Regions from separate parts of the Pseudoalteromonas sp. OANN1 genome, predicted to be linked through region 1. Evidence: predicted binding sites of a transcription regulator. Region 1 holds the regulator's gene; each other region holds the start of a gene.
The links. The regulator sigma-54, encoded in region 1, starts transcription at its own class of promoters, with help from an activator protein. The targets are predictions, from matches to a motif close to GTTGGCACGNNNNTNGNNT.
Positions count from the first base shown of each region.

Region 2: the regulator sigma-54 is predicted to act here: its motif matches at 3,488-3,506, upstream of NH462_RS01685 (PA2169 family four-helix-bundle protein).
Region 3: the regulator sigma-54 is predicted to act here: its motif matches at 3,967-3,985, upstream of NH462_RS20290 (DUF2884 family protein).
Region 4: the regulator sigma-54 is predicted to act here: its motif matches at 1,233-1,251, upstream of NH462_RS07685 (flagellar assembly protein T N-terminal domain-containing protein).

Region 1 is NZ_JAMXSE010000007.1:163,009-168,659, forward strand. Features, by position in the region: gene kdsC (3-deoxy-manno-octulosonate-8-phosphatase KdsC) at 1-75, shown strand, start outside; gene lptC (LPS export ABC transporter periplasmic protein LptC) at 72-626, shown strand; gene lptA (lipopolysaccharide transport periplasmic protein LptA) at 616-1,158, shown strand; gene lptB (LPS export ABC transporter ATP-binding protein) at 1,158-1,883, shown strand; gene NH462_RS08580 (RNA polymerase factor sigma-54) at 1,930-3,429, shown strand; gene hpf (ribosome hibernation promoting factor) at 3,459-3,746, shown strand; gene ptsN (PTS IIA-like nitrogen regulatory protein PtsN) at 3,748-4,206, shown strand; gene rapZ (RNase adapter RapZ) at 4,199-5,065, shown strand; gene NH462_RS08600 (HPr family phosphocarrier protein) at 5,066-5,335, shown strand.
Region 2 is NZ_JAMXSE010000001.1:351,283-356,933, forward strand. Features, by position in the region: gene NH462_RS01660 (ElyC/SanA/YdcF family protein) at 1-75, shown strand, start outside; gene NH462_RS01665 (hypothetical protein) at 221-592, shown strand; gene NH462_RS01670 (methyl-accepting chemotaxis protein) at 720-2,345, opposite strand; gene NH462_RS01675 (hypothetical protein) at 2,562-2,753, opposite strand; gene NH462_RS01680 (DUF1328 domain-containing protein) at 2,794-2,961, opposite strand; gene NH462_RS01685 (PA2169 family four-helix-bundle protein) at 2,972-3,418, opposite strand; gene NH462_RS01690 (mechanosensitive ion channel family protein) at 3,584-4,468, opposite strand; gene NH462_RS01695 (BON domain-containing protein) at 4,704-5,267, shown strand; gene NH462_RS01700 (outer membrane beta-barrel protein) at 5,329-5,651, shown strand, end outside.
Region 3 is NZ_JAMXSE010000030.1:48,008-53,658, forward strand. Features, by position in the region: gene folM (dihydromonapterin reductase) at 1-309, shown strand, start outside; gene folE (GTP cyclohydrolase I FolE) at 316-870, shown strand; gene folX (dihydroneopterin triphosphate 2'-epimerase) at 878-1,240, shown strand; gene NH462_RS20265 (YqaA family protein) at 1,285-1,713, opposite strand; gene NH462_RS20270 (thioredoxin-like domain-containing protein) at 1,820-2,332, shown strand; gene NH462_RS20275 (DUF2721 domain-containing protein) at 2,345-2,809, shown strand; gene NH462_RS20280 (cytochrome c) at 2,911-3,357, shown strand; gene NH462_RS20285 (PA3496 family putative envelope integrity protein) at 3,547-3,732, opposite strand; gene NH462_RS20290 (DUF2884 family protein) at 4,021-4,806, shown strand; gene NH462_RS20295 (PLP-dependent aminotransferase family protein) at 4,845-5,651, opposite strand, start outside.
Region 4 is NZ_JAMXSE010000006.1:155,153-160,803, forward strand. Features, by position in the region: gene NH462_RS07685 (flagellar assembly protein T N-terminal domain-containing protein) at 1-1,197, opposite strand; gene NH462_RS07690 (flagellar biosynthesis protein FlgP) at 1,402-1,878, shown strand; gene NH462_RS07695 (flagellar protein FlgN) at 1,953-2,381, opposite strand; gene flgM (flagellar biosynthesis anti-sigma factor FlgM) at 2,374-2,697, opposite strand; gene flgA (flagellar basal body P-ring formation chaperone FlgA) at 2,770-3,477, opposite strand; gene NH462_RS07710 (chemotaxis protein CheV) at 3,618-4,550, shown strand; gene NH462_RS07715 (protein-glutamate O-methyltransferase CheR) at 4,566-5,399, shown strand.

The DNA of each region.
Region 1 (5,651 bases):
GCTGTGAGAGAACTGACTGATCTTCTAATGCTCAGCCAAAATCACTTATTGACTTCCAAAGGATCAAGTACATGACCGTATTGCGTGTCATCTTACTCATTGTTTTCGCTTCAATAATGGTATGGATGTGGTCGCCCATGTTTAATCCATCAGAGGTGGACTCAGCAAAAGAAGATGAACCGTTAGCTAAGCCCGATTATGTTGCAACCACACTTCAGCAAACGACCTATAGTGAAAATGGCTTATTAAACTATCAGGTAACTGCTGATAAGATGGAGTTGTATCAAGATCTTGGCTTTAGTCACTTTGAAAAGCCCATTTTCACCTTATATAACGGTGAGCAAAATTGGCAAATAAGTGCATTAGAAGCAACACTATACGAAAATAATACCTTGATATTAGAGGGCAATGTGCTGGCAAAGAATTTAACGCCTAACGCCATGATCACCGATATCAATGCCGATAATGTAAGAGTTGAAATTAAGCAAAAATTGATGAAGTCGGAACACCCTGTCGTTATCACGGGTCCTAGTCTTAGGATCACGGGTAAAGGACTGCATGCGGATCTACAAAAGCAAGTGATCGAACTCATCAACCACACAAAGACAATTTATTATGACCAGTAAAATCATTAACAAACTAGTTTTCATCGGCTTGCTTGCAAGTTCTACTCTAGTAATTGCTGCAGAACAAAATGAAGTCATTATTGATGCTGGCCGTCAGCAAGCTCAACTGCAAAGCAACATCGGTATTTTTGAACAGAATGTTGTTATTATTCATGGCAACAGAAAAATAAATGCCGATCGCCTAGAAGTCCATCGCCGCGCGGAGCTTGGTACTAACAAGCAACTGCTTGTTGCAACTGGCAGCCCAGCTATTTTCAGCGAACGTCAACCTGATGGTAATTTGCTAGAAGCCAAAGCAAACGAAATTCGCTACGACGTTGCGAAAGGCACCTTAGTCATTTCTGGCGATGCGGAAATCAATCAAACTGGGCAAAAAATCAATGCTCAGGTCATCACCTATGACATTGAAAAGCAACTGATCAGTGCTGAGCGCTCAGACCAAGAAGATTCCCGTGTAAGAACCATCCTTGTTCCTGTTGATGACAAAAAAGACGCAAAAGATAAAAAAGCGCAGGAAGAAGGTAACAATTAATGAGCGAGCTCAAAGCAACTGGTCTAGCAAAGAGTTATAAAGGCCGCCAGGTCGTCAAAAATGTTGGCTTAAGTGTTCAAGCTGGCAGCATTGTAGGCTTATTGGGCCCGAATGGCGCAGGTAAAACCACGACCTTTTATATGATTGTAGGGTTAGTACCAAGCGACAAAGGTTTTATTCAGATTGATGACGAAGATATCACTTTGCTACCAATGCACAGCCGCGCGCGACTTGGTATTGGTTATCTACCGCAAGAGTCTTCGATCTTTAGAAAACTCACGGTCTATCAAAATTTGATGGCGATTTTAGAAACTCGAAAAGACTTATCTAAAGTTGAAAGAGAAGCTGAACTAAACGAGTTACTGGATGAGTTTAATATCCAACACATTCGCGACTCACAGGGCATGGCATTGTCGGGAGGCGAAAGAAGACGCGTAGAAATTGCTCGCGCTTTAGCCGCTAACCCTAAGTTTATCCTGTTAGATGAACCTTTTGCTGGTGTTGATCCTATTTCGGTGTTAGATATAAAGACAATCATAGAGCACCTAAAAAACCGCGGTATCGGTGTGCTAATCACCGATCATAACGTTAGAGAAACACTGGACGTATGTGAAAAAGCCTACATCGTTTCACATGGTGAGTTAATCGCTGCAGGCACGCCAGAACATGTTTTGGCAGATCAAACCGTAAGAGATGTCTACCTAGGCGAACAATTCAAGCTATAGTTAAGACGTAGTATTAATAACTGTTAAAAAGGATTGTTAGAGATACATGAGGCAATCATTACAGCTGCGCATGGGGCAGCAACTTACAATGACTCCACAACTGCAACAAGCCATTCGCTTGCTGCAGCTTAGTACATTGGATCTGCAACAAGAAATACAAGAAGCATTAGACAGCAATCCATTGTTGGAAGTGGAAGAAGGTGATAATACTGACGGCGAAAACACTGACCAACACAGTCAAGAAAAGAGCAGTGCTGACGACAATCAAGATTCAAGCGATGAAGTGCAGGTTAGTGACTATGAGATAGACTCAGATACAGCCATGAGCAAAGACACGGTGAGCGATGACCTCGCCATGGATGTCACTTGGGACGAGTATATGAGTGCAGCGCCCGCTGCAAGCTCAGGCCCACTTCCCGATGACGATAATGTTTATCAAGGGGAAACCTCTGAATCTCTCCACGACTATCTCATGTGGCAACTTGAGCTGACACCATTTAGTCCAACAGATAGAGCGATTGCGATTGCGATTATTGAAGCGGTCGACCTGTCAGGCATTTTAACACTGTCTTGCGAAGACATTTTAGAAAGCATTAATGATGAGAGTAGCGAAGAGCCTATTGAGCTGGATGAAGTCGAAGCCGTGCTCAAACGTATTCAGCTTTTCGATCCTGTCGGTATCGCAGCGCGTAGTTTACAAGAATGCTTGTGTATTCAGCTAAATCAATTCGCCCCAGATACGCCATGGATTGCCGAAACGAAAATGATCCTGACAGAGCATATCGACTTGCTTGCCAGCCGTGACTATCGAACTTTGACTAAGAAAACACGCCTTAAAGAAGCCGATCTCAAAGAGGTCATGACGTTAATTCATAGTCTTAACCCAAAACCAGCGGCAAGCATTATTCATGAAGAGCCTGAATATGTGATCCCTGACGTATCGGTGAAAAAAGTAAAAGGTCGTTGGGTCGTAGAGCTAAATCCTGATGCTATGCCTAAAATAAAAGTAAACGACCATTATGCTGCGATGTCTAGAACAGCGAAATCCAGTACAGATAGTCAGTTTATTCGCTCACATTTACAAGAAGCGAAGTGGTTTATTAAAAGCTTAGAAAGCCGAAATGATACTTTATTAAAAGTTACCAATTGCATTGTGCAACAACAACAGGCATTCTTTGAACATGGCCCCGAAGCAATGCGCCCTATGGTGCTAAATGATGTTGCTGAAATGGTTGAGATGCATGAGTCCACAATTTCCCGTGTGACAACACAAAAATACATGCATACACCTCGGGGAATATTTGAGCTGAAGTACTTCTTCTCTAGCCATGTAAGTACAGAAAATGGAGGTGAGTGCTCTTCTACAGCAATTAGAGCACTTATCAAAAAGCTGATAGCTGCAGAAAATACCGCGAAACCATTGAGTGACAGCAAAATTGCAGATATCTTAGCTGAGCAAGGAATTAAGGTAGCGAGACGTACGATTGCAAAATATCGTGAATCCCTAGCCATTCCACCGTCAAATCAGCGTAAAAGCTTGATATAAGACGTAAAAACCAAGAAGGAAAAATGCTTATGCAACTAAATCTAACTGGTCGCCATGTAGAAATTACTGACTCATTAAGAGACTATGTCACCAACAAGTTTGCGAAGCTAGAAAGGCACTTTGATCATATCAATAACGTGCATGTGATCCTTGATGTCGAGAAGCTAGTACAAAAAGCAGAAGCAACATTACACGTAAACGGCGGCGAGCTATTTGCATCAACAGAGCATCAAGATATGTATGCCGCAATTGATGGCCTTATCGACAAGCTAGATCGTCAAGTTATTAAACACAAAGAGAAGCTCACTCGACACTAAGATGAAATTAAGTGAATTGGTGAACAAGGACTGCAGTAAAGCTGCGGTCCTTTTTAATAGCAAAAAACGTATTTTAGAATACATCAGCGAACTGGCTCATAGCCAAATTCCAAATACCAGTCAGCATGCTATCTTAGACGCTTTAATGGCGCGAGAGAAATTAGGCAGCACAGGGATCGGTAAAGGTATTGCCATTCCTCATGGTAGACTTGAAGGTTTGGATAAAATCCTTGCAATGGTGCTTGTTAGCGAGCAAGGGATCCAGTTTGAAGCCATAGATAAGCAGCCTGTCGATATTTTTGTCGCGTTCATCGTACCCGAAGGTGATAATCAACAGCACCTGAAGACCTTAGCGGCGATTGCTGATACACTCAGAGACAAGTCTTTTTGCAAAATGCTTAGGCAAGCAAAAAGTGATGACGAGTTATATGCAGTGATCCAAGGTGAACTTGATGAGTGATGAAGAAAAAGGACTCGAGCTTATCATTATCAGTGGCCGCTCAGGCTCTGGTAAATCTGTAGCGCTTCGAGTATTGGAAGACTTAGGCTACTATTGTGTAGATAACATTCCAGTCAATTTACTGCCGTCTTTAGTCCGCAGCGTTTCCGACAATTATAATAAAATTGCAGTCAGTATTGATGTTAGAAACTTGCCTAAAGAACAGGACGAGTTTAATGACATTCTTGAATACTTGCCTGGTTTCGCCAAACCTACCCTGTTTTATTTAGACAGTGACGATCAAACCCTGATAAAACGCTTCTCAGAAACACGCCGTTTGCACCCTCTTTCACTACATAATCTTCCATTAGATGTTGCGATAAAGAAAGAACGGGAATTGTTAGACGTGTTGATCACACGCGCTGATTTTCTCATTGATACTACAGGCCTGAGCGTTCATCAACTTGCGGAAGATATCCGCGAAAAAATCTTAGGTAAGAAAGACAAACAACTCATTATTACCTTTGAATCTTTCGGCTTTAAACACGGCATCCCAAAACAAGCGGATTACGTTTTTGATGCGCGCTTTTTGCCCAACCCACATTGGGAGCCTGAGCTTAAGCCGCTAACTGGCCTAGATCAGCCAGTCAAAGACTATTTGTCGAGTCACAGCATCGTGCAAAAGTTTACTTGGCAGATCCAAACCTTTGTACAAACTTGGTTACCACACTTAGAGCGTAATAATCGCAGTTATCTAACGATCGCAATAGGATGTACTGGTGGACAACATCGCTCGGTATACTTAGCGCAAACCATTGGCGAGCGATTTGCAAAAACCCATCCCAACGTCAAAATTCGCCACCGTGAGCAAGAGGGTTAAATGTTAGAAGATACGTTTTTAATCCAGAACAAGCTCGGCCTGCACGCTCGAGCAGCGACGGTTCTTGCGCAATTAGCGACCCAATTTGATGCCGAAGTGACCTTATATCAAGGAGACAAAAGTGCTGCTGCTGACAGCGTACTAGCGCTGTTGTTACTTGAAAGCAGCCAAGGAAAAGAAGTACGAGTGGTTTGTGAAGGTCCCGATGCTCAGTATGCACTAGACGCCATTGGTGGACTAATAGAAAATAAATTTAATGAATCCGAGTAACTTGGGTTACTAGCGCCCAGATAGCACTAAGGCCCGATTCATTTATTCCCTGCTAATCTCCCCCTCCGTAACCAGACTGGTATAATACCAATTAGTCTTAATACTTGCTCAATTTGAAGGAGCAAATCTGACGCTGACTGTGTTAAAAATTTTTCATTTAGAACAACTAAATAACCTGAGCTGCGGATAATTAATGCCTTTCTAGCAGCAAGTTTTAGCGCTAACTGCGTTGAATTCACTTCCAATAGCCAGCTATTGGTGCGTAAATTCGCCTTGTTTTCCCTAAAACTTGCTGGCTAAACAAGGAAAAAACTAA
Region 2 (5,651 bases), on a different contig from region 1:
ACTCGGATTTGGCATGAACAGCTTGGTAGTATGTGGATCACGATCCGTCGTGTTATTGACCCTGAGGCACTTTAAGCGCCGAAAAAGACACCAAAATCAGGCTAAAGTTCGACAAATTAGCGCTGAAAAACGTAAAAAATTGAAAATTTGCGCAAATATGGGTATAAATAGAGTTTAATCTTAACCCGCGTATCCGCGTACAACACGACTAGGATCTACGATGAGTAAACTAGATAAAACTGAAGTACTAAGCGCTTTCGAAGCTGCGTACGAAGCTGCACATGGCAAAAAGCCTGAGATCACTGCAAAGCCAGGTTGGTATAGCATCGATGGTGGCAAAAACATGCGTCTTGCTGAGGTAGCCGAATTAACAGAAGAGCTAACTTCAGGGTCAGCTGTAGCAAGTGAGAAAACGCAGGCGCCTGCCAAAAAAGCGAAAACGACTAAGAAAGCGCCTAAGGCTGCAGCTGTAAAATCAGCGAGCTTTACTATCGTTACAGAAAACGAAGAAGGCTTCAAAGCGGAAGAACAGTGGATTGCTGAACTAGCAGCAAAAGATCACGACTGCCGCTTACCTCGTGGTGTTGTGTAATATCAGTTGGTGTAACAACAACTCCATAAATAAAAAAACCTCGCAATGACGAGGTTTTTTTATTTCTTTAATTCTAGGGCCTGTTGATCTTTACTGTTTGATTTAAACAGGCTCGGCCCTAATATTACTAAACTTTAAATACTAGTACTTGGCTGTTTAGCTGCTCGGCTAACGCTTCTAAGTCATTACTTACATCGGCATTACTCTGTGCATTTCGGGTAATTTCAGAAATACTGCTACTGAAATCATTAATATTTTCGCTGATTTCCGCAACCACCGTTGTTTGTTCTTCTGTCGCCGTTGAAACCTGAATATTCATACCAACGATTTCATCCACCGCCTTATCAATATCGGTCATTATTTGAGCTGATTCATTAGCCCTATCTACCCCCGCAGCTGCGCTTGATTGCGCGTTCTCCATTGATGATACTGCGTTTTGTGCCATGCCCTGTAACTTGCTGATCATATCTCGGATAGATTCTGTGGCTTTTTGCGTATTATGTGCCAATTGCCTGACTTCGTCGGCAACAACCGCAAAACCTCGGCCAGACTCCCCTGCTCTCGCAGCTTCTATTGCAGCGTTTAATGCCAGAAGATTTGTTTGTTCAGCCACACCTTGGATCATTAAAACAACCTGGTTGATTTCATTAGACTGATCGTTCAACGCTTTAATTAACTGCGCATTATCTCCTACTTCACTAGCAAGGCGCTCAATGGCCTGAATATTTTGCGAAATAACATCCATCCCTTGTTTCGCAAGCTTGCCGGACATCTCAGCTTTGTTCGCGGTATTCATCGCATTATGCGCCACTTCTTGTATCGCACTACTCATTTCTGTTGCTGCGGTTGCAATCATCACTGTTTGCTGCTCTTGCTCTTGCGAAGTGCCCGCAATCGACTGACTGATACCATTCAACTCGTTCGAGGTCGTAGAAAGGCTATTCACGATTGTGACTAGATTGGTAACTAGCTCATGTAAGCTAGACACCATGGTATTGAAGTCATTCCCTATCTGACTTAACTCATCTTGCCCCTCAACTACCACTCTTTGTGTTAAATCTGCATCTCTTGCAATATTACCAATACGCATACGTAAGCGGCTAAGCGGTTCATTAATTGACCTAAATATCAACATGCCAATTAGCACCATTACTACCACAATAACAACGGAAGAGATAATCATCGCCGCTTTTGTCGCACTGGCTTCTGAGCGACCGACGTTCCGAAGCGCACTCGCTTCAGTAAGCTGCAATTCAATTAGGGCACTGTAGCTTTCGCTAAGCGGATCGAAGGCCGCATAGAGGTCATGTACAAATTTATCGTAAGGAATTTCTTCAAAGGTATTTGCGTTAACTCGGTTAATATAATTAGACAGCAGTTGTTTGACACTTAATTCTGCTTTTTCAACTTGCTTTACTAAGCTTCGCTCTTCGCTCGTAAGGTCCGTGGACAAATAGCTATTCCACTCTTTTTCAGCGATATTCTTAGCTTCTTCGATTTGCTTTAACGCAGCACCATTGGATAGTTGATGGCCTCGTAACTTGTGAAACGTATCCACAATAACCACCGCGTAGTTATCTGACACCACTTTTATTTGTCTAAGCGGTACAACTCTGTCGTCATAAATACGGTCAATGTAATTGATAAGGTTTGATAATGTTCCGATTGTGAAGATGGTTGCAAGAATAAAAAACACAGCAGGTATGCCTGAAAGCGACAACAATCTGCTTTTAACTGAAACCCTATTTAGCATAATCTGATTTTTATTGAGTAAACATAGAAATAAAGTATTACTCAAAGTTCGTAGATTACAATATTAATTGCAGATTAAGCAGCGTGATTTTGATGTGCATCATATTTATTTACTGTGTCCCCCCTTTTTAGGGTATTGATTTTTAAACTTATTACAAAAAAGAGGAGAAGCTTTATCGGCTTCTCCTCTTACATTCCACGTCGAAATTGTTTTTGCTTAACACTCTTCGTTTTCTGCGTTCAGGTTCTCTTTTACATCTTCACAGGCATCTTCTACACTGTTTTCCACTTCCTGCACCGTTTCATCGAAACGCTCACCCGCATCTTCCGCTGGGCCTTCACTACAACCAAAAAGTGCTAAAATTGAAACAAAACCAAATGCTTTAGCTAATGTAATTGCTGATTTCATAATCTATCTCCTAAAACCGTTTTAGAACGTTAAATCCCTTTTATCTGGGAGCGCGTGCTTTACCAAAAATAAACGAAATAATCATAAAGGCGATAAACACAAAGAATAGAATTTTCGCCATACCTGCCGCAGCGCCCGCGATTCCGGTGAAACCTAACACGGCTGCGACAAGTGCTAGGAATAAAAACATTACAGCCCAACTCAACATAACATTCTCCTTAGGCAGTTAGCTCTTGCAACTGCTTCATTTGATCGTGACAAGCTTGCATTCTGGTTTGAATTTGCAGTAATACACTCTTGCATTTAGGTGGAAGATCTTTACTTAGCGATTTATCAAGCTTGCTCAACACTTTATCTTCCACTTCTTCTAGCTGAGAAATATAGGTGTGCTCTTTGTCGGTGCTCACCATACCAACCAACTTGGTGTACGATTCACGAATATCGATGCTAAGCGCTGAATCAGTCTCGATTTCACCCTCGTCAATAAGAACAAATGGTTGTAGATCCGAGATTGCTTGCGCTTTATCTACAATCATTTGGTCAAATACGCGGTTTAATTCGATATTATCTAGCTTCTTTTTAGCTTCGGTGTAAAAATCAACACCACCATTTAATACTTTAATGAGCTCTTTTACCGGCTCCATGTCGTAATTTGAATCTGCCATAAATAACTCCTTTCGTTGCAATATTTAATAAGTGCATTTTGCAAATATTATTTTCTGTCCCTTTCGTCAATGCAGATTAAATGCCAAATTATAAACCTTTATTTTACAAGGGTTTTTAATATAAGCACTTTCAGACCGGTGAAAATATTACAAACTAGATGTAAATTATTCCTGTGATAATTGCGCACTTAAGGTCGTGCTGCCTTTGGCATTGAAGTCCATCGTCCTAATAGGGAAAGGAATTAAGATATCGTTATCGGCTAAAACACGGTTAATTGTACAAATTGCTTGGTGCCTGACCACCATAAAGCCGGGATCAGCTGGGTAGTCTATCCAAAACCACACGAGTAGATTGATAGAACTATCACCAAAAGACTCAGCATAGACATCCGTTTCTTTTTGGTTTACTACGAAATCAAGCTTGTTAATTGCCTCAACAATCACCTCTCGGGCTTGTTCTGGGTCATCCGCATAAGAGATACCAACTGGTACTTCTATTCTTCGCTTACCAAGCTTAGTGTAGTTTTGTAACTCATTCTTAAAGAGAATTTTGTTGGGAATATAAGACAGCTGGCCGTAAAAGTTTTCTACTAAGGTATTTCTCAAATTGATTTTACTTACCGTGCCAAAGCAATCCTTGGTTCTGATAATGTCACCGACCATAAAGGGCTTTCTGACTCCCATCACAAATCCAGCGATGAGGTTCTCGGTCATATCTTGGAATGCAAAGCCAATAGCAAGGCCAATGATCCCCGCCCCAGCCAACAGTGACATTACGGCACCTGATAGTTTTACTATATCTAAAGCGAAGAAAATCCCAATGGTAATAATAGAGACTTTAAATATGGAACTAATAAGAGAAGCAACTTGTTCTGTCTTTATTGCTTTTTTAATCGCTTTAGAAAACCAGATTGTTGATATTTTAGCCAGCACTGTAAAGAATATTAGTATCATTAAGGCTAGGATCATATTCGGTAGTAACTGCACACCGGATTCAAGCCAAGAGATTAACTTATCATTAATTAACGTCCAAAATTTTTCTAAATTCATAATTACTCATTCCTATATAAGTACGCGACAAAGATAGAATGCAGTAATCATTCCTACTGATATTAATTAGCCGTTCATGAAAAAGGTAATTATTACAAAGTAATGTACACATTTTCTCGGTAAATTCTTCCTTAAAACTTACCAACAAAATAAAAACACATAAAATTCAATAATTTACAACATGGCACAACAGCTGCAATAGGTAATTCGACTACGAAATTAAAGGAGTTTAATTATGAAAAAGACATTAATTGCAACTGTACTTGTATCTTCACTTACTACTGCTTCAGCGTTCGCTGCTGATAATTCTTGGGAAAAAGAAGCAAGCGATGCTTGGATAGACGGTAAAGCAGAAGCGACGCTACTTTTCAACGGTGAGCTGAACAACTTTGACATTAACACAGATGTAAAAAATGGCGTTGTAGTGCTAACTGGTAAAGTTGAACACTCAGTAGACAAAAAGCTAGCTGAAGAACTGGTACTAGGTATCGACGGCGTAAAAGAAGTGAAAAACGACCTGACTATCGTGGATATGTCCGATGAACGCAAAAAAGAGCGTAACTACGAAAGCGATAGCGGCTTTACTGACGCAAAAATCGCAACAGTAATTAAGTCTCGCTACCTGTTTGACACAGATGTAGATGGTACTGACATCGATGTTGATGTGGAAGGTTTAGTCGTAACACTAAACGGTCATGTTGGCAGCGAAGCAGAGCGTAAACTTGCTGTGCAAATCGCAAAAAACGCCAATGACGTTAAAGATGTAAAAGATAACCTTCGCGTTACTAAAAAATCATAAGCAATTTTGATTTGAGGGGGTACTCCCCCCTCCCATATTTATATTGATTTAAGGAGTAAAGATGAAACAATTAACTATTGCCGCTGCGCTACTAGCTTCTCTAGGTCTTGCATCTACCGCTGCTCACGCGGAGTCTGATTTTGGACTAGAAGATTATAAAATTTATACAGGTATCGGTTATGGCCAATACTCTTTTCAGTGGGAAGATCGTGAGAACGACACCTCGTTCGATGATGACTCGTCTATGTTAAAAGCGTATGTGGGTACAAAAATCAATCCATATTGGAGCTTTGAACTTGCCTATGAAAACTTCGACGAAGCAAGTGACATTGACAACTCTGCTGAAATCGACGGTATTTCTTTATCTACACGTCTCTCAGCCCC
Region 3 (5,651 bases), on a different contig from region 1:
GACTATGTAGTAGAAAAAGGCAGTCCAAAACACATTGCCTATGCCGCAAGTAAAGCTGCATTAGATAACTTAACACGGTCATTTGCCGCTAAGTTTGCACCTAACATCAAAGTGAATAGCATTGCACCTTCTCTTATCATCTTTAATCAAGACGATAGTGACGAGTACAAGGCAAAAACCTTGAAAAAGTCTATTATGGGAATTGAGCCTGGTAGCAAAGAAGTTATCAATAGTGTCGACATGATACTCTCTAGCAACTATATGACAGGACGCACGGTACAAATCGACGGTGGCCGCCATTTGAGGTAACGCATTATGCAAGACAAATTACAACAGAGTTATAAAACGATTATTGAAGCCGTGGGTGAAGATGCAGACCGCGAAGGATTATTAGATACGCCAAAGCGCGCAGCGAAAGCGATGGAATATCTGACTCAGGGCTACCGTCAAACACTGGATGAAATCACCAACAACGCGGTATTCAGCTCGGATGCCGATGATATGGTGCTGGTTCAAGATATAGAGTTGTACTCTATGTGTGAGCATCACCTTCTACCTTTCGTTGGTCGTTGTCACATCGCTTATATACCTAATGGTAAAGTGCTTGGCTTGTCTAAATTTGCCCGCATTGTTGATATGTTTGCCCGACGTTTTCAAATCCAAGAGCAGCTAACTCATCAAATCGCCAAGGCCGTTGAGGAAGTCACCGGCGCAAAAGGCGTTGGCGTGATCGTTGAAGCCAAACATATGTGTATGATGATGCGTGGGGTTGAAAAACAAAACTCTAGTATGCGCACGTCTGTCATGCTTGGTAACTTCAGAAGCGACCCCAAAACCCGCAACGAATTTTTACAGTTAGTGAAAGGATAAGCACGCTATGTCGAATGCCATTATTAAGGTGACGAATTTAAGGCTACGTACCTTTATTGGTTTTAATCCCGAGGAGCGGGAAAAAAAGCAAGATGTCGTGATCAATATTGAAATTCACTACCCAGCGGATACGGCATGTTTAGATCATGATAACGTGGCTCACGCGCTCAACTACAAAACAGTGACCAAAGCTGTCATCACACTGGTAGAAGAAGGGCATTTTTTGTTACTTGAGAAATTAGTGGCTGACATACTTGCTGAATGTCATCAACATCAAGACGTGACGTATGCAAAAGTCACCGTAGATAAACCGCACGCTTTACGGTTTGCTGACTCAGTGTCACTGACGCTCGATTGGTACAGAAGCTAAACTAAGAGATAAGACTCTGATATTCATTTCCTTGCCTTCTGGTGTTAAGAAATCACCTGTAAGGCAAGGTAAATCACCAGTGCATAACGAGCGCCTTTACCGAGCGCGACTAACACAAAAAACCACCCAAAAGAGGTCCGTAGAGATCCCGCTACCACGGTCAAAGGATCTCCGACTATGGGTAGCCAAGCAAATAGCAATGAAAACTTGCCGTAACGATTAAATAGTCCACAAGCCTTATCATATTGCTGTTGAGAAACCGGAAACCAGCGCTTATCCCGCCACTTAGCGATAAACCAGCCAAGATAATAGTTGACACAGCTACCAAGTAAATTACCCGTTGTCGCAGTCAGCCATAACCAAACTAATTCGCCTTGTTGTTTCACAACGAGCCCACTCAGCGCCAGTTCCGACGACGCAGGTAATAAGGTTGCGGCAATAAAAGCAAGCCCAAATAAAGAAAGGTAAATCATATCAACGGCTATAAGAAATTGGACTTTAAGAAATCATCTAAGTGGGGCAATATACTGAAATGTGCGCAAGACTTCAAAAACACTGACATGGAATCAAGGGATAGGCATGAAAACAACAATAAAAATGTTACTACTTAGCACCGTACTCGCCACCGGATTAAGCGGCTGCAAGGCCTCTAACGAAGCGCTACCACAAGCAGACGATGGCTATCAGACCTATATCTACACCGGCGACACCTTCAAACATTTGCAATTTACGGATATCAAAAACCAAGCTGTTAGGTTCGATGCTAATCACAAAAAGCTGGTGATTTTATTCGCGACGTGGTGCTCTGATTCGCAACGTTTATTGAGTGAACTAAAACAATCTGAATTACTCACCCAAGCCGAGTTAACCATCGTTGCCATTGGCCGAGAAGAAACTAACACTACACTTGAGCAGTTCAACGAAACCATGCAATTGCCCATCCATTTTGTTGCCGATCCCAATCGAGATATTTACAACACGTATGCCAATAAAGGCATTCCTAGAGTCATCTTGCTTGATGAACGCAACCAAGTGATGCAAACCCTCATCGGTGAGCAACCCAACACCTTATCAAAACTAAACTGGAATTAACGAGGTAACTATATGAATCCAGAAGTCGTCAGCATTCTCACGATGGCCAAAGTTATCCAAACCGCCGTTGCCCCTGTATTTTTAATTACGGGTATTGCTGCGACCTTAGGGGTACTATCAAACCGCTTAGCACGGATCACGGATAGGGCGCGTTTACTTGATCGCAAGATCAATACCACGCAAGATGAAGAGCTAAAAATGCACTTTAGCCGTGAAATGCGCGCACTATTAAAACGGTCTCGTTTTATTCACGTTGCATTTAGCATGAGTGTACTCAGTGCGTTGCTTGTCTGTGCAGTGGTTATGCTGCTGTTCATGTCACACTTGTACAGTATGCCATTGGGCATTACGTTATCGTCTTGTTTTATCGCCGCTATGGTGCTGCTTATTGGCGCGTTTGTCTCTTTGCTGGGAGAAATCTTTTTAGCCACCCGCAGTATGCGCAGGGGCATGATATTCAAAGACATCGAGAGTTGATTATTTAAAACTAGTTGCCTCCGTCACAGGGCACTTATCGCAATTGTTTGATTATATTTGTAATTTACATTGAAAATAGGGAAAAATATTAGGGGTTTACTATGAAGAAACTACTTACCGTCACACTATTTAGCTGTCTTGCAGCAACAGCGCAAGCTAACACCATGTTTGAATCGGCTGAAGATGCAATTGAATACCGCCAAGCGTCTTTCCAATTGATCCGTTTCCAGATTGGCAATATGGGCGACATGCTAAAAGGCAAAGTACCATTTGATGCTGAAGTATTTAAGCAACGTGCTCACAATGCTGCGCAATTATCGCAAATGCCTTGGGAAGCATTTATCGACGGTTCTGACAAAGGCAATACTGATGCCCTACCAGCCGTTTGGTCAAACAGAGCTGAGTTCGATGGTAAAGCCAAGCAATTTGCCGAGTATGCTCAAGCACTGGCTGTTGCAGCTGACTCTGGCGACAAAAAGCTGATTGCTTCTGCATTTAAAGATTGGGCAAAAGGCTGTAAAGACTGCCATAAATCTTTTAAAGATTAATACCAATCGCATAAAAACAAAACAGCCGCATATTTGCGGCTGCTTACTATCTGAATATCTCGTCACTCGCTTGGTTATCACCAACGACACAGTGACTCAGACATCGCACTGAGTAACCCACAGCCCTGCTTAATCACACAGCCAAATTGAATTACTGTCAGTGCTAGACTCGTAGATGACGTCTAGTGATCAATCATCAATATAGTCGAAATCATCATCGCCTAGATTTCTACGTAGGCGTTTTTGCTCTAAGTAGTCGTCTAGCTTTCTTTTGACTTTACGCTTTTGCTTATCATGTTGGTTACGACCCAACTTTTCAAATTCATCGTCTGCAAAATCATCATCAAGCGCATCGTAAGAGAATGTCTTACCCACAACTAACTCCAAAATAAAATAGTCATTAATAAAATGAGAGCCGTCTCTCAAGATCACTATTTAGCGCTAAATTGTCATTCTGAAAAGTGAGAGTTTCTTATCCTTACAATAAAAATTTTTTATTGCTTAATTCATTTTGACAAAAACAACTATATTTTAGTCAATTTCATCACTTTTAGAGCACATTAACTTTCAACAATAAAATACAATATATTGATTTTATTTGAGTTTATATTTGGCATTGTTCTTGTAACAATAATCATGCAACTGAGCCAATAAGGATCGACCATGAATAAAATTTTACTACTAACAGCAGCAACAATGATGACAACCACTGTCGCTGCACACGAAAAAAATAACATCACGTTTAGCGGTGACAATTGTGAAGTAGAATTTCAAAATGACGTTAGGATCACGCCTGATAACTTGGTGATCACAACAGCCAAAAACAAAACAGCTGAGATCAACAACCTTGGCGAACTGACACTCAATGGCGAGCGCATCGCACTTAATACACAGCAAAAAACGATGCTCACGCAATACGGTGATGAACTAAGAGGCCGCCTACCACAAGTGGCTGATATTGCTTTTGAAGGCATAAAACTAGCGGGCGTTGCCCTTAATGAAGTGGCGCAAACCTTTAATTTAACCAGTTTAGATAGCATCCATGCTGTGATCGATGACCTCGAAACAGAAGTGCAAAATACGTTTTATCAGCAAGGTGCGTTTGTGATGGGCAAGCAAACCTTTGATGAGTTTGGCCAAAATTTCGATAATCAGTTTGAAGAAAAAATCGAGACTGCAGTACAAGGTGCCATGATGCAATCGATAGGTAGCTTACTGGTTGCGATTGGCAACGAAATGTCAGATGCAAACGGTGATATGAGCAGCTTTGAACAGCGTATGGAAAACTTCGCAACACAAATCGAAACCAAAGTTGAACAACAGGCAGAATCTATTGAGAAAAAAGCAGACGCACTGTGTGGCGACTTTGAACAAATAGCGAAAAACGAAGCCATTGTCGCAAAGTCTATTCCCGCAATGTCAGAGTACCAACTGTTTAAATTTAAATAATCTGACGTTGGCATAACTTACTTTTAATTCAGGATACGTTATGCCAACCCTTTCCTTTGTGCATCAGCCAACTCCCCCAGCGTTTTAATCGCTTGCTCTACCGACGCATCCCACGGCAAACCATAACTGATACGTATACAATTTTGATACTTTTTGCTGGCACTAAATAACGTACCAGGCGTAATACTGATCCCGCACTCCAAGGCTTTTTGGAACAACAAGGCACCATCAACGTGCTTACCTAAGTCTAGCCACAGCACACAACCGCCTTGCGGGCGACTGACTCTTACCTCACTACCAAATGCAACATTCACCGCTTGGATCATACGATCTCGATTCTCAATTAACCGTTTACGGACCAACTTTAAATGGCGCTCGTAGCCTCCGGAGCTGAGAAAGTCCGCCAGAGCCCATTGATTCATTAAAGATGACGAACAACTCAACGCACGTTTTATGCGCTTTGCTTTTGCACTAAATTGACTGGCGACCATCCAACCCACTCGATAGCTGGGCGCTGCGGTTTTTGAAAATGACGCACATGTGATCACTAAGCCTTTTTGGCTAAATGCTTGTGCCGGTATGCCGCGCTGCTCGGTAAAATATAAATCACCATACACATCGTCCTCTATCAACACCACGTCACGTTGCTCTAATAGTGCCACCAACTGCGCACGTCTCGTATCTGGCATAAAGCTACCAAGCGGGTTACTAATACTGGTAGAAAACACACACGCTCGAATATCATGCTTTTCAAGTGCCCGTTCAAGGTCGCTCAGCCAAATGCCATCATCCGGGCAAACAGGTATTTCAATGGCCTTTAACCCTAAGTTTTCAGCCAGTTCAAC
Region 4 (5,651 bases), on a different contig from region 1:
TTACAATTCAAACTCATTTTCATTTTCTATTTGAATTTCAACCAAATCGTTAATTTGCACATTGTGAAGTGGGCGATTGCTGATATTTACCGCAATGGCGTTTTGCGCATTCACTTGGATAACTTGCAGTTTATTGATGGTTTTAATTTGATGCATAAACACTTTACCATCGACATTAGTCAGCGGATTGCTATGCGCTACGTTAAGGATCTGGCCATTCTCTAAGCCATGCATGCGGCCCAAATTAATAACGACTTGTTCATCATCGATATGTAGGATTTTGCCATTGGTAGGTAAGCAGGCGACCGCTGCGTTTAAATCAGTTGCGATTTGTGTCAGCGTGGTTTGGATCTCATCAGCATAATCTGTCTGCCAAAAGCGCTCACTGTACACATCAATTAATTTGGTTTTCTTAAACGGCCACACGCCTTGAGTGGCATATTGTTTTTGCCACACCCTTTCATGAGAAAGTGCATCAAACAGCGCAAAGTCTACCTTGAAGCTTCTTAAGTATTTATCACTTTGCCAAAATGCGAGGTCACTATTAAGTTTATCGACACTAGCAACATCAGTAATTTGACTCAGCAGTACAAATTGGCTGTTGGTATTTGCTGTAATGGTCTCGATTAGCTGTTCATTATAATCAAAACGCTGACTGAAAAAGCGGCTAACATCTATGGTCTGTGCAAAATAGGGAACGGGTTCTAAGCTCGACTTTTGTTCGGTCATTGTTTGATATAGGCGCTCGCTCACGGCTTTATTTATGTCAAAAATTTGACCTAAAGTTGCTTGATGTTTATTTTTTAGCTGGCTTTGTGTGACTGCAACCTGTTTATTGTAAGCACTCGTTGGGCACTGAGCACTCTGTGGGGTAATATCGATATGCAATGTTACTTGCCATGAGTCACCGACTTTTGCTTCAGCAATCACGTTGGCGCTCTGGATTTCAGCATTTGAGCGGATCTTAAGTTGATCTTGGGTGAGCACACCATCGGTGACGGTTTGTACACTACTCACCGAAGCGCCAGAAAACAGCAATGCTTGTGTAATGGCGTCATTTACGGCCTTTCTTTTTGCTTTTTGATGATCGCCATTTTTAACGTCAGCCATGCCGGTAACTTCAAACCATTCGGCATAAGCAGGATTAGTTAAGGTGATACACAACAATGATAGACTGGTCGCGAATTGCTTTTTCATGTTTAAATGCCCAGATCAAAAACTACCCTTTAACTCAGCAATACCTGTGCCAAATTTTGGCAAGGTTCGTGCATAATCATATTTTATGAAAGTTAATTTTATTTATTGCCAATACTCGATGAAACCACAACAACCCTTGCAAGACCAAGATGCTGGGGAAGCGTTAAATTTTGATTGGTATTAATTGTAGCGGAGTGTAGTGAAATGCGTATCACTAATTCTATCAGTGCAGTTGTTATGGTTTGTTTGCTAGCGGGACTCAGTGGCTGTTCAAGCCTCGTTGACAAGCACATTGAATATGAAACGGTGCAACCGGAAACTTTTCCTGTTTTACGTGCTGTGGGGTACGCGCCTTTGAGTGCTCAGCCGGGTAAAACTGCGGGTGAGAAGCAGCTAATGGCTATTAAAGTCTCAAAATTAGAAGCGTATCGTGAATTGGCCGAGCAACTGTATGGCCAGAATTTGACATCTACTATTACGGTAAAAGGGGCGGTTGCGCAAAACGACGGCCTTAAGAGCCAAGTAAATGGACTCGTTCGAGGGGCTAAGGTGCTGAAAAGTTACGCTGTTGGTGATACTTACACGACGGAATTAGAGCTTGATATGAAACGCGTTTATGATTTGTATATTACTCAAGTCAAGCCGCAGAAAATTAAGAAGATATCTTATAGTTTTAAGTAAGCACTCATCACATGTCGCTTACTTAATATGCTGCATTTCGGTTGTTCTTCAATACTGAAATATGATTGGCGTGGCTACGCCTTTAGGTTACGTACTAACTCACTGTCGCTACTTTTAACACTACCATCCTGACCATATGTAATCGAAGTTGGTGCGCCAATTAAGATCCCTTTTAATTCACGTGTGCTTACATTCGCCTGATGAGCAGTTTTAGCATTGATTTCATTTTTGGTTTGGCATTCACTGAGTAGTGCTCGCACTTTAGTAACGAGCGGGGCTACTTCATTGTGTTCAAAGACGTGAGACTCTGTTTTTGACAATTCATTGTCGAGCTTTTGCAGTTTTGAAATGAGAGTTAGCTTTTCACGAGCGATTTCTTTTAAGTTGTCGCCACGCCGAGATGCAAGCTCGTCAAGCTCACGCGCCAGAAGCTGGGTCATCGCTTCTAGCGTTGAGATTTGTTCAGAAAGTTTGTGGTGGCAAAGCCGAACCAAATCATCCATATATTTCGAACTCAAATGCAGCTATGTTTTTGGCGAGTTTTTCCGCGTCAACTTGGTACTTGCCTTCTGCAATCGCTTTTTTCAATTCTTCGACTTTCTTGTCGTCAAAGCCTGATGATTGCTGCGCTTTTTCGTTGACTGTTTTCAGCTGTTGCGCTTGTGGAGTCAGACTGACTGAATCCGCAGCTGCTTTTGGTGTAGCTGGTGATTTAACTGATGCGCTGTTGGCATCATTTCTTTGCAATTCAGCTTTCTGTTGCTTAACATTATTAGCAACGGATGTAGACTGATTCTGACCGTTAACTTGATTAACCATGATTGTAGACCCAATAAAATTATACTCTCAGCCTTGTTATCGGCGTTTAATAGTATTACTTTAGCAAATTTTTTATAAATTCACCTCTACTGTTTCCACTTCTATTACTCTAGCACGTAAGGTTTTGCCAGAGCGAGAGTTTTTAATATTAATCAGTTCACCACGGTTGCCATCTTGCTGCGCTTCTCCTTGAGTTTTGATCACGAGTCCACCTGATTTAGCAATAATCGTCACAGTATCGCCTTTGCAGACCATGCAGATATGGGCTTGAGTAAAGGCTTGGCCTTCTCTTATATTACGTTTGCTGCGACTACCTATTAGTATCGACTTATCTTCAACATAAGAAACTCTGCGAAAACGTTTTGGCTGATACTCTATTTTTACATCTTCATCTTGAATAACACGGCCTTTTTCTAACATGGTTGCGCTAACTAATATGGGGAAGAGGTGATCGATACGTACGTGGACGTATTGAGTCCAGCTGAGGGTATCGTTGCATCTAATTTGAACTGTCACTTGAGTATCAAAAGGCGGAGCCATCGCTGTACTATATTGCAACGGCGATTGACAATCCCGTGCTGGAATTCTTGAATCAAGTGGTATCGCAGTCAGTGACAGCTGACTATCGGGATCCTGCTCTACATTCGGTTCAACAAATTCTATAGCGCTTTGTTCTAAAGTTTTGTTGTCATATTGCTGACAATAACCATAATCAACGCCTATAAAATAAGCGAACAAACAAAAAAACTGAATGTAATGGGTTTTTTTTAACAAACTCATGATGTTTCGACTATGCTTATGGGGTGAAACAAGGTATAAAGATTCTGCTTTAATAACTGCACCTAATCAAGGGTGGTAAACCATATCAGAGTCGAAGCAAAGATCGTTCCGATTAGCGGTTTATACAGTAGGAGATTGAAATGGCAGGTATTTTAGACTCGGTTAACCAACGTACACAGCTGGTTGGACAAAACCGTCTCGAGCTATTACTTTTTCGACTTCAAGGTCGACAGCGCTTCGGCATTAATGTTTTCAAAGTCCGAGAAGTGCTTCAATGTCCAGCATTGACAAGCATGCCCAAGTCAAACCCGCTTATCCGAGGGGTTGCTCATATTCGAGGCCAAACTATATCCGTAATTGATATGTCACTTGCGGTAGGTGGACCTCCTATTCAAGATATTCGTAACTGTTTTATTGTGATTGCAGAATACAACCGTTCAGTCCAAGGTTTTCTAGTCAGTGCAGTAGAACGCATTGTGAATATGAACTGGGAAAAAATAATGCCCCCACCATCTGGGGCAGGTCGTTATTCCTATTTGACAGCGGTTACAGAAATTGAAAACGAGCTAGTTGAAATATTAGACGTAGAAAAGATCCTCAATGAAATTTGCCCAATCAACACAGAAGTCAGTGCTGATATTGTCTCTGATGGTGAAATGCAAAAAGATTTAGGCGAACGTATTGTATTTATCGCTGATGACTCCGCGGTTGCTCGTAATCAGGTCAAACGTGCATTGGAGCCATTAGGTGTTCAGACTGAGCTGGCAAAGAACGGCAAAGAAGCACTTATCAGGCTTCGCGAAATTGCGGAAATGGACTGTCAAAATAATGTCACCGAGCGAGTTGGGCTATTGATTTCTGACGTTGAAATGCCAGAAATGGATGGTTATACGCTAACGGCTGAAATAAAAGCTGATCCAAAATTAGCGCCATTGCATGTGATACTCCATACTTCACTGAGTGGTGTATTTAATCAGGCCATGATTCAGAAAGTGGGCGCTGATGATTTTATTGCTAAGTTTAACCCAGATGAATTAGCTTCAGCGGTTAAAAAATGGGTTCATTGTGATTAAAGCTGGTGGTAGCACTTGGAAAATAAGCATTTAGAGCAAAAAGAGTACGATCAATTTAGAACCTTTTTGGAGCAACAGTGCGGTATTGTACTGGGTGACAATAAATTGTACTTGGTCAAAAGCCGACTCGCTCCTCTGATGGCTCGCTTTGGTGTGGAAACACTTTCGTCCTTAGTAGCTAAAACACTCAGTCCCCATGAGCGGCAATTGCGTGCCGCTGTGGTGGATGCGATGACAACGAATGAAACACTTTGGTTTAGGGATACTTATCCGTTCGAGCTAATTAAATCGAAAATCTTACCAGAGTTTAAAGACTTGAGACGTCCAGTTAAGATTTGGTCGGCGGCAAGCTCATCAGGACAAGAGCCATATTCAATCGCGATGTCTGCGAGTGAGTATGTGAGTAAAAGCCCAGGTGCGCTGAAAATGGGTGTGCAGATCGTCGGTACCGACATTTCTAACACCATGCTGGATATGTGTAAGAATGCGGAATATGACGCGCTAGCGTTGGCGCGAGGATTGTCGCCTGAGCGCAGAAAGAAGTTTTTTATGGATAGCGGTAATGGAATGGCTAAGGTAGTTGAACCTATCCGTAAAATGGTCAGCTTTAGGCATTTAAACTTGCTAGATTCTTACGCGTTGATGGGGAAGTTTGATGTTATTTTCTGCCGTAACGTCCTGATCTATTTTTCACCTGAAGTGAAAGCCAAAATCATTTCGCAATTTGCTCAGTCGTTAAATCCCAATGGTTATTTGTTTTTAGGTGCGTCGGAATCGATGGCGGGGTTGAGTGACGACTTTAATATGATCCGTTGTAATCCTGGGATTATCTATCAGAAAAAGACTTAATACTCACATATAGCGGCAGGGACGTTCGCTATAATTAGGTATTGAATATTTGTACTCAGTCGCAGTTCCAGTGTCTATACTAATTAACCTTGGGTTTTCTAAGTTCAACCGCTGACTCTTCAGACGCTTCCTCTTATTTATTTCACTCCTCAATATTGGCTCAAGTTTAATTATTCCAAAAATACAATGTAACACATTGAAAATTAATGAATAAATTTGACTTTAAAACTGGCCTAAAGATTGCTTTATCAT